4 regions of the Pedobacter sp. W3I1 genome follow, and region 3 is predicted to be linked to each of the others. Evidence: riboswitches for the same ligand, from Rfam matches in the RefSeq annotation. Region 3 holds a riboswitch; each other region holds the start of a gene.
The links. Region 3 has a riboswitch for S-adenosylmethionine ahead of QF042_RS14500 (O-acetylhomoserine aminocarboxypropyltransferase/cysteine synthase family protein). Riboswitches for the same ligand answer to the same signal wherever they lie in the genome.

Region 1 (2,206 bases), 590 kb from region 3:
TTAAGTCCGTCAATAATTTTATAATTAAGGGCTACGCTTCCAATAATCCTGCTTCTGTTTTGCGAAACCGTATTTTCATAAGCGACCCAATAAGGATTGCTATAATAGTTATTGTTCCAGTTAAACGTTTTTCCATTCTCGTCCAAATAGTCTTTTAACTGGTTAATATCAACCTGACGGCCAAACCAGGTAAACTGTAACATGGTACTGGTTGATCTTGAACCGCCTGTACCTGGCAAATTATCAGAAGCAAGTTTACTGTAATTTGCGTTAGCGGTTATACTTAACTTAGGAGTAATCCGTAAAGTGGTATTTAGTACGAAAGCATTTTTTCCCTGACCAGAATTGGGCACAATACCAACTTGTTTCAGGTTATTGTATGATAAGCGGTAATCGAATTTTTCGTTAGCATCTGCAATAGATACACCGTTATTTAATGCATATCCGGTTTGAAAGAAATCGCGTACGTTATCTGGATGTGCTACGAACGGAACGGCTACACCTTTCGAAAAAAACTGTGGAATTAATCTTCCGTCTAATTTTGGTCCCCAGCTTTCATCTACCCCATCATTTAATCCTTTACCAGCACCATCTACATAACTGAACTGACCTTCTGACCCCTGCCCGAAGGCATTTTGATAAACTGGCAAAGTAAGCAGGCTTTCTAAAACAGCATTCGAATTGATTTCGATACCAATTCCTTTTTTCGATTTACCTGTTTTAGTTTTGATCAAGATCACGCCGGCTGCAGCCCTCGAACCATATAGTGCCGCAGCGTTTGGTCCTTTTAACACACTCATTGATTCTATATCTTCAGGATTGATATCTGAAATGGTATTGGCATAATCTCTTGCCCCAGCCGAATTTAACTGCGAATTATCTACCGGAATCCCATCAACCACAAATAAAGGCTGGTTATTTCCGGCAATAGACGTTTCACCTCTGATGACCACACGTGATGAACCCATACTCCCCTGGCTGTTGGTGACACGCACCCCTGCAATTTTTCCGGCAAGTGCATCCACCAAATTAGATTCTTTGGCTTCAGCCAAATCCTGTCCTTTTAATTCCTGAACCGCATAACCCAGCGATTTCTTCTGCCTCGAAATACCCAATGCTGTAACTACTACTTCATCCAGCGCATTATCGCTCGACTGAAGAATGACCGAAATCGGGCCAGGATTTTTATTGATTTGTATTTCCTGACTCTTAAAACCGATATAAGAAAATACTAATGTGCCTTTATCTGGTGCATGAATTGAAAAAGCACCCTTCCCATCTGAAATGGTTGTTTGTTTGGTTTCTTTTATTAAAATGGAAACACCTGGGAGTGTTTCGCCATCTGCCGACTTTACCGTTCCGGTAACCGTGACATCTTGAGCGGAAAGCTTTTGTGCCATGAAGAGCAGAAAGATAAACGCTATTGATTTTAAATTTTTAAACATATTGTGTAGTTAATAATTAGTTAAAAGGGATAATAATTTGGGCAAAACAATTCCACCACGACAAAAACGTGTTTTGTTTTAAAAAAAAATAATGGAATGGTTAGTCTAAAAAAGCCTGTTAAAACGGAGCAATTTTAACAGGCTCCACGCATTCGGAAGCATGTGTTAAGGTTTATTTCAATGGATTTCAGCTCATCTGTCTTTTTCATTTGAATGATTTTATTTAATGCATATTTAATTTCAAGAACGCATTCAGGGCAAAAAAAAAGCACCCCTTAAATCAGAAGTGCTCCATATATTTTTGATAAGGATAACGCAAACAACTGACTTAACTACCCCAGATTCATCTGAGATGGAATTAGCACCATTTCTAAAAATTAGATGGTTGCTAAGGCTTCACAGGGCCATTCCCTCCGCCTTTCTTGATAAGTATTTTAAAATAACTGGGGCAAAGGTATAACTTATTCCATTTATCCTATAGTTTTTATAGAATTTTATTGAAATATTTTTTCTTTGGCAATTACATCCATATCTTTGTCTACTAGTTTAGTCGACAAATACACATCCCAATGAAATTAAAATCCATTTTAACAGCCATATTGGCCATATCAATAACTTTTACCTACGCTCAGGAACATGTTGCATTAGCAAATAACCAGGCGGCAAAGCTTCAAGGGAAAAAACAAAAAGCATTTGTTGCCCTCGGCAACTGGCGTGGAATAGCTAAAGTAAAGGAAGGATTAGAAATTCCTTTCAACTTC
Region 2 (2,206 bases), 640 kb from region 3:
ACTCGGCCGCATGGTCTTCTACCCATTCTGTTGAGCCTAAAAGGGATTGTTCTTCTCCATCCCAGGCGATATAAACAAGTGTACGTTTAGGTTTTATACCTGCCTTAGCCAATTTCCCAATAGATTTTGCTTCTTCTAATAAAGACGCTAAACCACTTACCGGATCTGCAGCGCCATTTACCCAGGCATCGTGGTGGTTCCCACGAATGATCCATTGGTTTTTAAATTTACTTCCTTCTAATTTAGCTACAACATTGTATGCCTGCACAATATCCCAGTTAAAAGCCAGATTTAAACGAACCAAGGTACTTCCATCTCCAATGTGATAGGTAACAGGCAGGCCACCGCTCCAATCGACAGGTACCACCTGACCTTTAAGTGCAGCAAGCAATGGCAAAGCATCGTGATAGCTGATGGGCTGAACCGGAATTTTAAGAATCGTTTTGGCATCTGCTCTCTCCAACCTTTTGGCATCCTGAGTAGAACCGATTCCGGGCGTTAACGGATCACCGGGATAAATTACCATATCCATTACCGATCCCCGTTGAACAGCAAATTCTGGCTTATAAGCGCCTAGCGGATATACATCTCCTTTTACAAAGCCGTCATCTTTTGGGTCTGAATAAATGATACAGCCCACTGCACCATGTTCGTAGGCTATTTTAGGTTTAGTGCCTCGCCACGATCGGCCATATTTTGCAATAACAATCTTGCCTTTTACGCTGATGCCTAAACGCTCCAACTTTTCATAATCAGCTGGCAGACCATAATTTACAAAAACAAGGCCTGCACTTACATCGCCATCGGCACTCCAGGCATTGTAAGGGGGCAATTGCCCTTGCTGTGCGGTTGCTAAATCTTCCTTAACAGCCTTTTCTTGGAGCGAGGCACTGTATTTGTTGCCCCCTAAAAGTTCTACCGAACGGGATTTAGGTGTTGGAAATAAAACATAATAAGTCTCTATTTTTGCATCCCAGCCATAGCTTTTAAACTTTTCCAGTACAGATTCTGCTACCGTTTTACTGCCCCTAGAGCCCAGGTGATGGGGATGGGCAGAAAGCTCTTTTATGGTAGACCCTATATTTCCTTTATTAAGCCCGGCATCAAATTTCTGTTCAATATCACGTTGTATCGGAATATTTTGTATTTTAAATCCACTCAGTTTCTCCTGCGCCACTAAAGGAAGCCAGAGCAATTGAATAGCCGTGAAAAAGGTAAAAGTTTTTTTCATTTTCTGATTTTTTTAGGAATTCTTTTACCAGAAAAACTTTGAGCGACCTCAAAATAATTAGCATGCGGATGCATAACCAACTTATCTTCTCCACCCCTGGGCAGAAAGGAATTAGCACCTTTTACAAGTGTATAGGTTGCTCAGACGTCTTAGGGCCTTTCCCTCGGTCTCTCTGGATAAGTATTATATAATGATGCAAAAATAATAAAATAATCTACTAATCCTATAGATTATATATTATTTATTAAAATGGATATAATTTGGTAACTGCAGAAGCCTGCGAAGCAAAAACCAACGATAAATTAAGTAAAAATATTACACCTTTATTTTAATGGACCTGGCCTGACTTTTTTAAACAGTAGGCACAGCTAATTACGCTGTACAGCTTATTCATATCTTTCCAAACGTTATTGATACTATCTTTACAGGCAGTTCTTTAGTATTTTACATGGTGTGGCTTAATAACTCCTAAGATTTTATAATATTTGTGAAATCAACATTATAGCAACTGTCTTGTGAAAATCGCAAAATATTACCTGGCCGCTATATTCGCTTATGCGACCTGGGGCTTTTTTAGTTTAGTTTTAAAACCTTTAAGCGGATATTCTTCGGTGGATATTTTATTTTACCGCATTTTTAGCTGCGCTATATTGATGGTATTAATTACCGCGTTGTTTAAACGTAGCGAATTAGTTAAAACCTTTTCTAATATTAAGGCCCTGCCTTCGAAGCAAAGACGAAATATGCTTTTGCTGAATGTAGGCGGAAGTGTATTCTTAAATATCAACTGGTTCTCGTTTATTTACGTGCTTAATCATGTAAGTATTAAGGCTACCTCGCTTGCCTATCTGGTTTGCCCCATCATTACTACATTGCTTGCTTACTGGCTTTTGCATGAAAAGCTTAACAAAATACAATGGACGGCCGTTGGGTTAAGTATAATGGGCTGCCTGATGCTATCGTATGCCAATATTA
Region 3 (2,206 bases):
TCGCCAACGTTAGCCAGGTGCGACACCAGTTTTAAACTATCAATCACCTGCGAAGCATTTTCTTTGCTTCCTTCTAATTCGAATGATAATACAGCACCAAAACCGTTGCTTAGATATTTTTTAGCCAGATTATTGTATTTACTGCTAGCAAGGCCAGGATAATGTACCTCCTTAACTAAAGGGTGGTTTTCTAACCAGGTTGCTAATTCTAATGCATTATCTACATGGCGTTGAACGCGGAGTGATAAAGTTTCTAATCCTTGCAATAAAAGGAATGAATTGAAAGGCGATAGGGCAGGTCCCAAATCTCTTAATCCCTCCACACGGGCACGGATAATAAACTGGATATTCCCGAATGGTCCACCGATGCCGAAAACATCGCTGAAAACCAAACCATGGTAACCTTCTGATGGCTCAGAGAATTGAGGGAATTTACCATTGCCCCAATTGTAGTTTCCACCATCAACAATAACCCCACCAATGCTTGTTCCATGACCGCCGATCCACTTTGTTGCAGACTCGACAACTATGTTGGCACCATGTTCTAATGGCTTAAATAAATAACCTCCCGCACCAAAAGTATTGTCGACTATTAAAGGTAGATCATATTTTTTTGCAATTGCGGCAATTTTTTCGAAATCAGGTACACTAAACGCCGGGTTGCCAATGGTTTCTAAAAAGATTGCTTTTGTTTTATCGGTAATTTTATTTTCAAATTCTTCAGGTACATCAGGATTTGCGAAATCTACGTGTATCCCCAAACGTTTAAAAGCTACTTTAAACTGGTTATACGTTCCGCCGTAAATGTGAGAGGAAGAAACGATGCTGTCGCCAGCTTCTAATATATTGTTTAACGCTATAAATTGAGCTGCTTGCCCTGATGCCACTGCCAAAGCAGCTACACCACCTTCTAAAGCGGCAATACGTTTTTCGAAAACATCATTTGTAGGATTCATAATCCTGGTATAGATATTCCCAAATTCTTTTAGCGCAAATAAATTGGCACCGTGTTCTGCATTTTTAAAACCATAAGAAGTGGTTTGGTAAATAGGAACAGCCCTTGAACCTGTTGTTGGATCTATTTCCTGGCCAGCGTGTAATTGTAAAGTTTCAAATTTATATGATGTTGACATGATTTCTATTTTTTTAGTTGATGTGATGAGATAGCAGAGATTAAGAGAATCTTAAACCTAACAGGGCGTATCCCGATTTCCCGGGACCTTCCAATTTGAAAAGAAACAAAAAAGGAAGATTTTTAAATTACTGTATGCAACAGCACATACAAGTAATCGCACGCATATCGCAACAAATAAAAGAAATAGAAGCTCTTTCTACCTTTTTAAGGTTTGCACTGGGTTCGCTTAGCGATTGAAGATTTAATGTTTTCATCAGTTCTAATTTATATCTCCAAATAACACCATGTTATCCGGTCAGGAATTGGCACCTTCTCTTTCTGAGGGTTGCCAGTGGGTCATCGAGCCAGTCTCTCGCCACTTCTTTATAAATCAACCTGTGAAGATTGACTTTTATTTAGCTTTCTACCAAATAATATTTCAAATGTCTGAATTTAATTTTAATCCACAAAATAAAATTTCGAATTTACATTAACTAGTTGAAAATGAATGGAGTATTTTTATGATGGCATAACAAACTTAACTTTTAATATAAAATTTACGCTTAAAATTCTAAGTTTGTTTTCCTATCTAAATTTAATCATGATGAAAAATACAAAAGTTCTCTGTTTAAGCCTGCTATTAACTATAGTGTGTTTAAGCAATGCAAACGCGCAATTTGGAGGTTTAAAAGACAAATTATTAAAAGTTGGCACCGCTCAGGGTGCTAAAGCTTTAGGCGTAGATAAATTTTTAAAACAGCCCGCTGCCATTACCACCAGCTTTGAAGATGTAAATAGAGAAGGCGAAAAGCTGCCAGATTTTATTAATTCTTTAAATTTAAAAGCCCAGCCATTATATTTATTGCCTAAAAATCCAGAGGGTGGTTTTTTGCTTTGCGAAGGTTTGTACGAAATGACCAATAAAAGCTACTGCTTAAAAGCCGGAACTTTTGCTCCATCAAAAGGTGACGGTTATATGTTTGCACCCGTTTTGGGACCGAAAGAAGAAATCGTGGTTTCTATACTGAAAAGCGCAGAAAAACATTCGGATGTAGAACAACACGATATTCAGGTGTTGTTATGGACCATTAT
Region 4 (2,206 bases), 1.4 Mb from region 3:
CTCCCGAAAGTTCGGGACTGCGCTTCATTCGATAGCTATCAGATCGAATGAGGCTTGAATTATGGATTGTCAATGATAGTCAGCGAAGCCCCCTTTCAATGCGTCCACTACACCATGCGCGCTGCTCAAAGCGCTTTGCTTAATGAGAAATTTGTCTTATTGAAAAATTATATTTCTGTAAATCAGTATGTTATGAATAAAGTCTATAAAATCTATAGGAATACTTGTGTAAAGTAAACAAAGTTTATACTTTTACAAAAAAATATAATAGTTCACTAGCAAATTTACGTTCGATATGAAACTCCGCAGACAACCTCAGCCATATTTTCTGATCAATTATTCAGATCAGTACAACTGCTGTTGCCGCTAATATAAACTAAGATACGGATCACCTGTTAAGGTTTTCATTCAGATATTCTTATAAAAATCCTGGTACCCCGGGGCCTTTTGATAGAATATTATGGTGGTCATGTATTTAAGTCAATAAGTTGCCGGGGTATCAGGAACGGCCTAACTAATCACCACCACTAGTTTAGGTTATTACTCTAATTAATTCACCACCATTAATTAGTTGATTTATAAAGAAGAAGGGAGAGTCAGTACTCGTTGAACTTCTAGCAACTTTCCATAGGAAAAAGTGCTCAAACTGATCTAGCAATAGATTATAAATTAACCAATAACATTAAACACATCGTTTCCTGTTAGGGATTTCATTAAGCAGAAACAACTGTATAAACAGCTTGTATCTATGCTGCCTGAATTTTTCTATGGAAAAATGTGCCTTGTTATTAAAAACTCTAAAACGATAGTGTTTAACTAATAATGATGATTATGAAAACGACAATTACCTCAAAAATTGCATGCCTAACCACCTCAGTACTGTTACTGGGCGGCATTGCATCAGCCAAGGTGGCAAAACCATTTCCTAAAGAAGGGATTTGGAGGGGCGAGTTTAGTGTAAGCGAATCAAAAGTGCCCTTTAACTTCGAATTAAAAGGTAAAAATCCTCAAACAGCCATTTTGACTTTAATTAATGGCTCCAGACGTGATGATTTTCATGTAGAACGACGTGGCGATGACTCCATTTATGTAAAAATGAATACCTATGATGCTGCTTTGGTGGCGAAAATTGAAACTGATGGGACTTTATCGGGCGAATACCGCAGTCTGGTACCTGGCTTTAGAGGCAATTCGCTGCCATTTGTAGCCGAACATGGTAAAAATTACCGCTTTGTCGAACCCGGTAAAGACGTGGCTCCGAAGCACAATATCTCTGGTAAATGGGAAATAAAAACTTATACCAAAGAAGCTGTACCTGCTTCGATCGCATTATTAAAACAGAACGGGAACAAGCTTACAGGCGTAATCATGACTGTTGTTGGTGATACCCGAGAATTGGAAGGCACCGTACAGGGCGATGAATTTGAATTATCTGGTTTTACCGGACCAAGTCCTTTTATTGTAAAAGGGAAAATAAACGATGATAACAGCATTACCGGAGAACAAGGATTTGGGATTTATAAAAACCTGAAATTTGACGGGCAACGCAACGAAAACGCCGAACTTCCTGATCCTTATAAACTTACTTTTCTTAAAGAAGGCTATAAAAAACTCGATTTTACTTTTCCAGATCTTGCCGGAAAAAATGTTTCCTTAAGTGATGATAAATATAAAGGTAAGGTCGTAATTATCGAGACAATTGGTACCTGGTGTCCAAATTGTACCGATCAAACTGTTTTTCTTTCTCCATGGTTTAAAAAGAACCAAAAACGTGGTGTAGAAGCCATTGCAATTGGTTTTGAACAAAAAGATGATCTTGAATATGCGAAATACACTTTGGGCAAATTGAAAGAAAAATATGGTATCACTTACGATATCCTTTTCGGAGGCATTGCCGATAAAAAAGTAGTGGCCGAAAAACTGCCAGCGCTAAATAAATTCATTGCTTTTCCAACAACCATCATTGTCGATAGAAAAGGAAATGTAAGAGAAATTTACACCGGTTATACCGGCACTGTAACTGGAAAATACTTTAACGACTATGAAACCAAATTCAATAAAGTATTAGATGAACTGATTGCTGAACCGGTACCCGAAAAACTGGCTTCGGTAGAAACACAAAAAAGTAAGTAACCTAAACCAACCAAACCAAAAAAATGTGAGGCTGCATCATATTGCAGCCCATATTTAACCTACACTCAAAACT

Region 1: linked by a shared signal. The riboswitch ahead of QF042_RS12155 (SusC/RagA family TonB-linked outer membrane protein) and the one ahead of QF042_RS14500 (O-acetylhomoserine aminocarboxypropyltransferase/cysteine synthase family protein) in region 3 are both predicted to bind S-adenosylmethionine.
Region 2: linked by a shared signal. The riboswitch ahead of QF042_RS11965 (transferrin receptor-like dimerization domain-containing protein) and the one ahead of QF042_RS14500 (O-acetylhomoserine aminocarboxypropyltransferase/cysteine synthase family protein) in region 3 are both predicted to bind S-adenosylmethionine.
Region 4: linked by a shared signal. The riboswitch ahead of QF042_RS19780 (peroxiredoxin) and the one ahead of QF042_RS14500 (O-acetylhomoserine aminocarboxypropyltransferase/cysteine synthase family protein) in region 3 are both predicted to bind S-adenosylmethionine.

The regions. Positions count from the first base shown of each region.
Region 1 is NZ_JAUSXN010000001.1:2,916,606-2,918,811, reverse strand. It holds gene QF042_RS12155 (SusC/RagA family TonB-linked outer membrane protein) at 1-1,445, opposite strand, end outside; SAM riboswitch class I at 1,771-1,877, opposite strand; gene QF042_RS12150 (peroxiredoxin) at 2,015-2,206, shown strand, end outside.
Region 2 is NZ_JAUSXN010000001.1:2,867,333-2,869,538, reverse strand. It holds gene QF042_RS11965 (transferrin receptor-like dimerization domain-containing protein) at 1-1,231, opposite strand, end outside; SAM riboswitch class I at 1,310-1,414, opposite strand; gene QF042_RS11960 (EamA family transporter) at 1,747-2,206, shown strand, end outside.
Region 3 is NZ_JAUSXN010000001.1:3,502,998-3,505,203, reverse strand. It holds gene QF042_RS14500 (O-acetylhomoserine aminocarboxypropyltransferase/cysteine synthase family protein) at 1-1,133, opposite strand, end outside; SAM riboswitch class I at 1,397-1,507, opposite strand; gene QF042_RS14495 (hypothetical protein) at 1,716-2,206, shown strand, end outside.
Region 4 is NZ_JAUSXN010000001.1:4,860,751-4,862,956, reverse strand. It holds SAM riboswitch class I at 574-671, shown strand; gene QF042_RS19780 (peroxiredoxin) at 832-2,133, shown strand.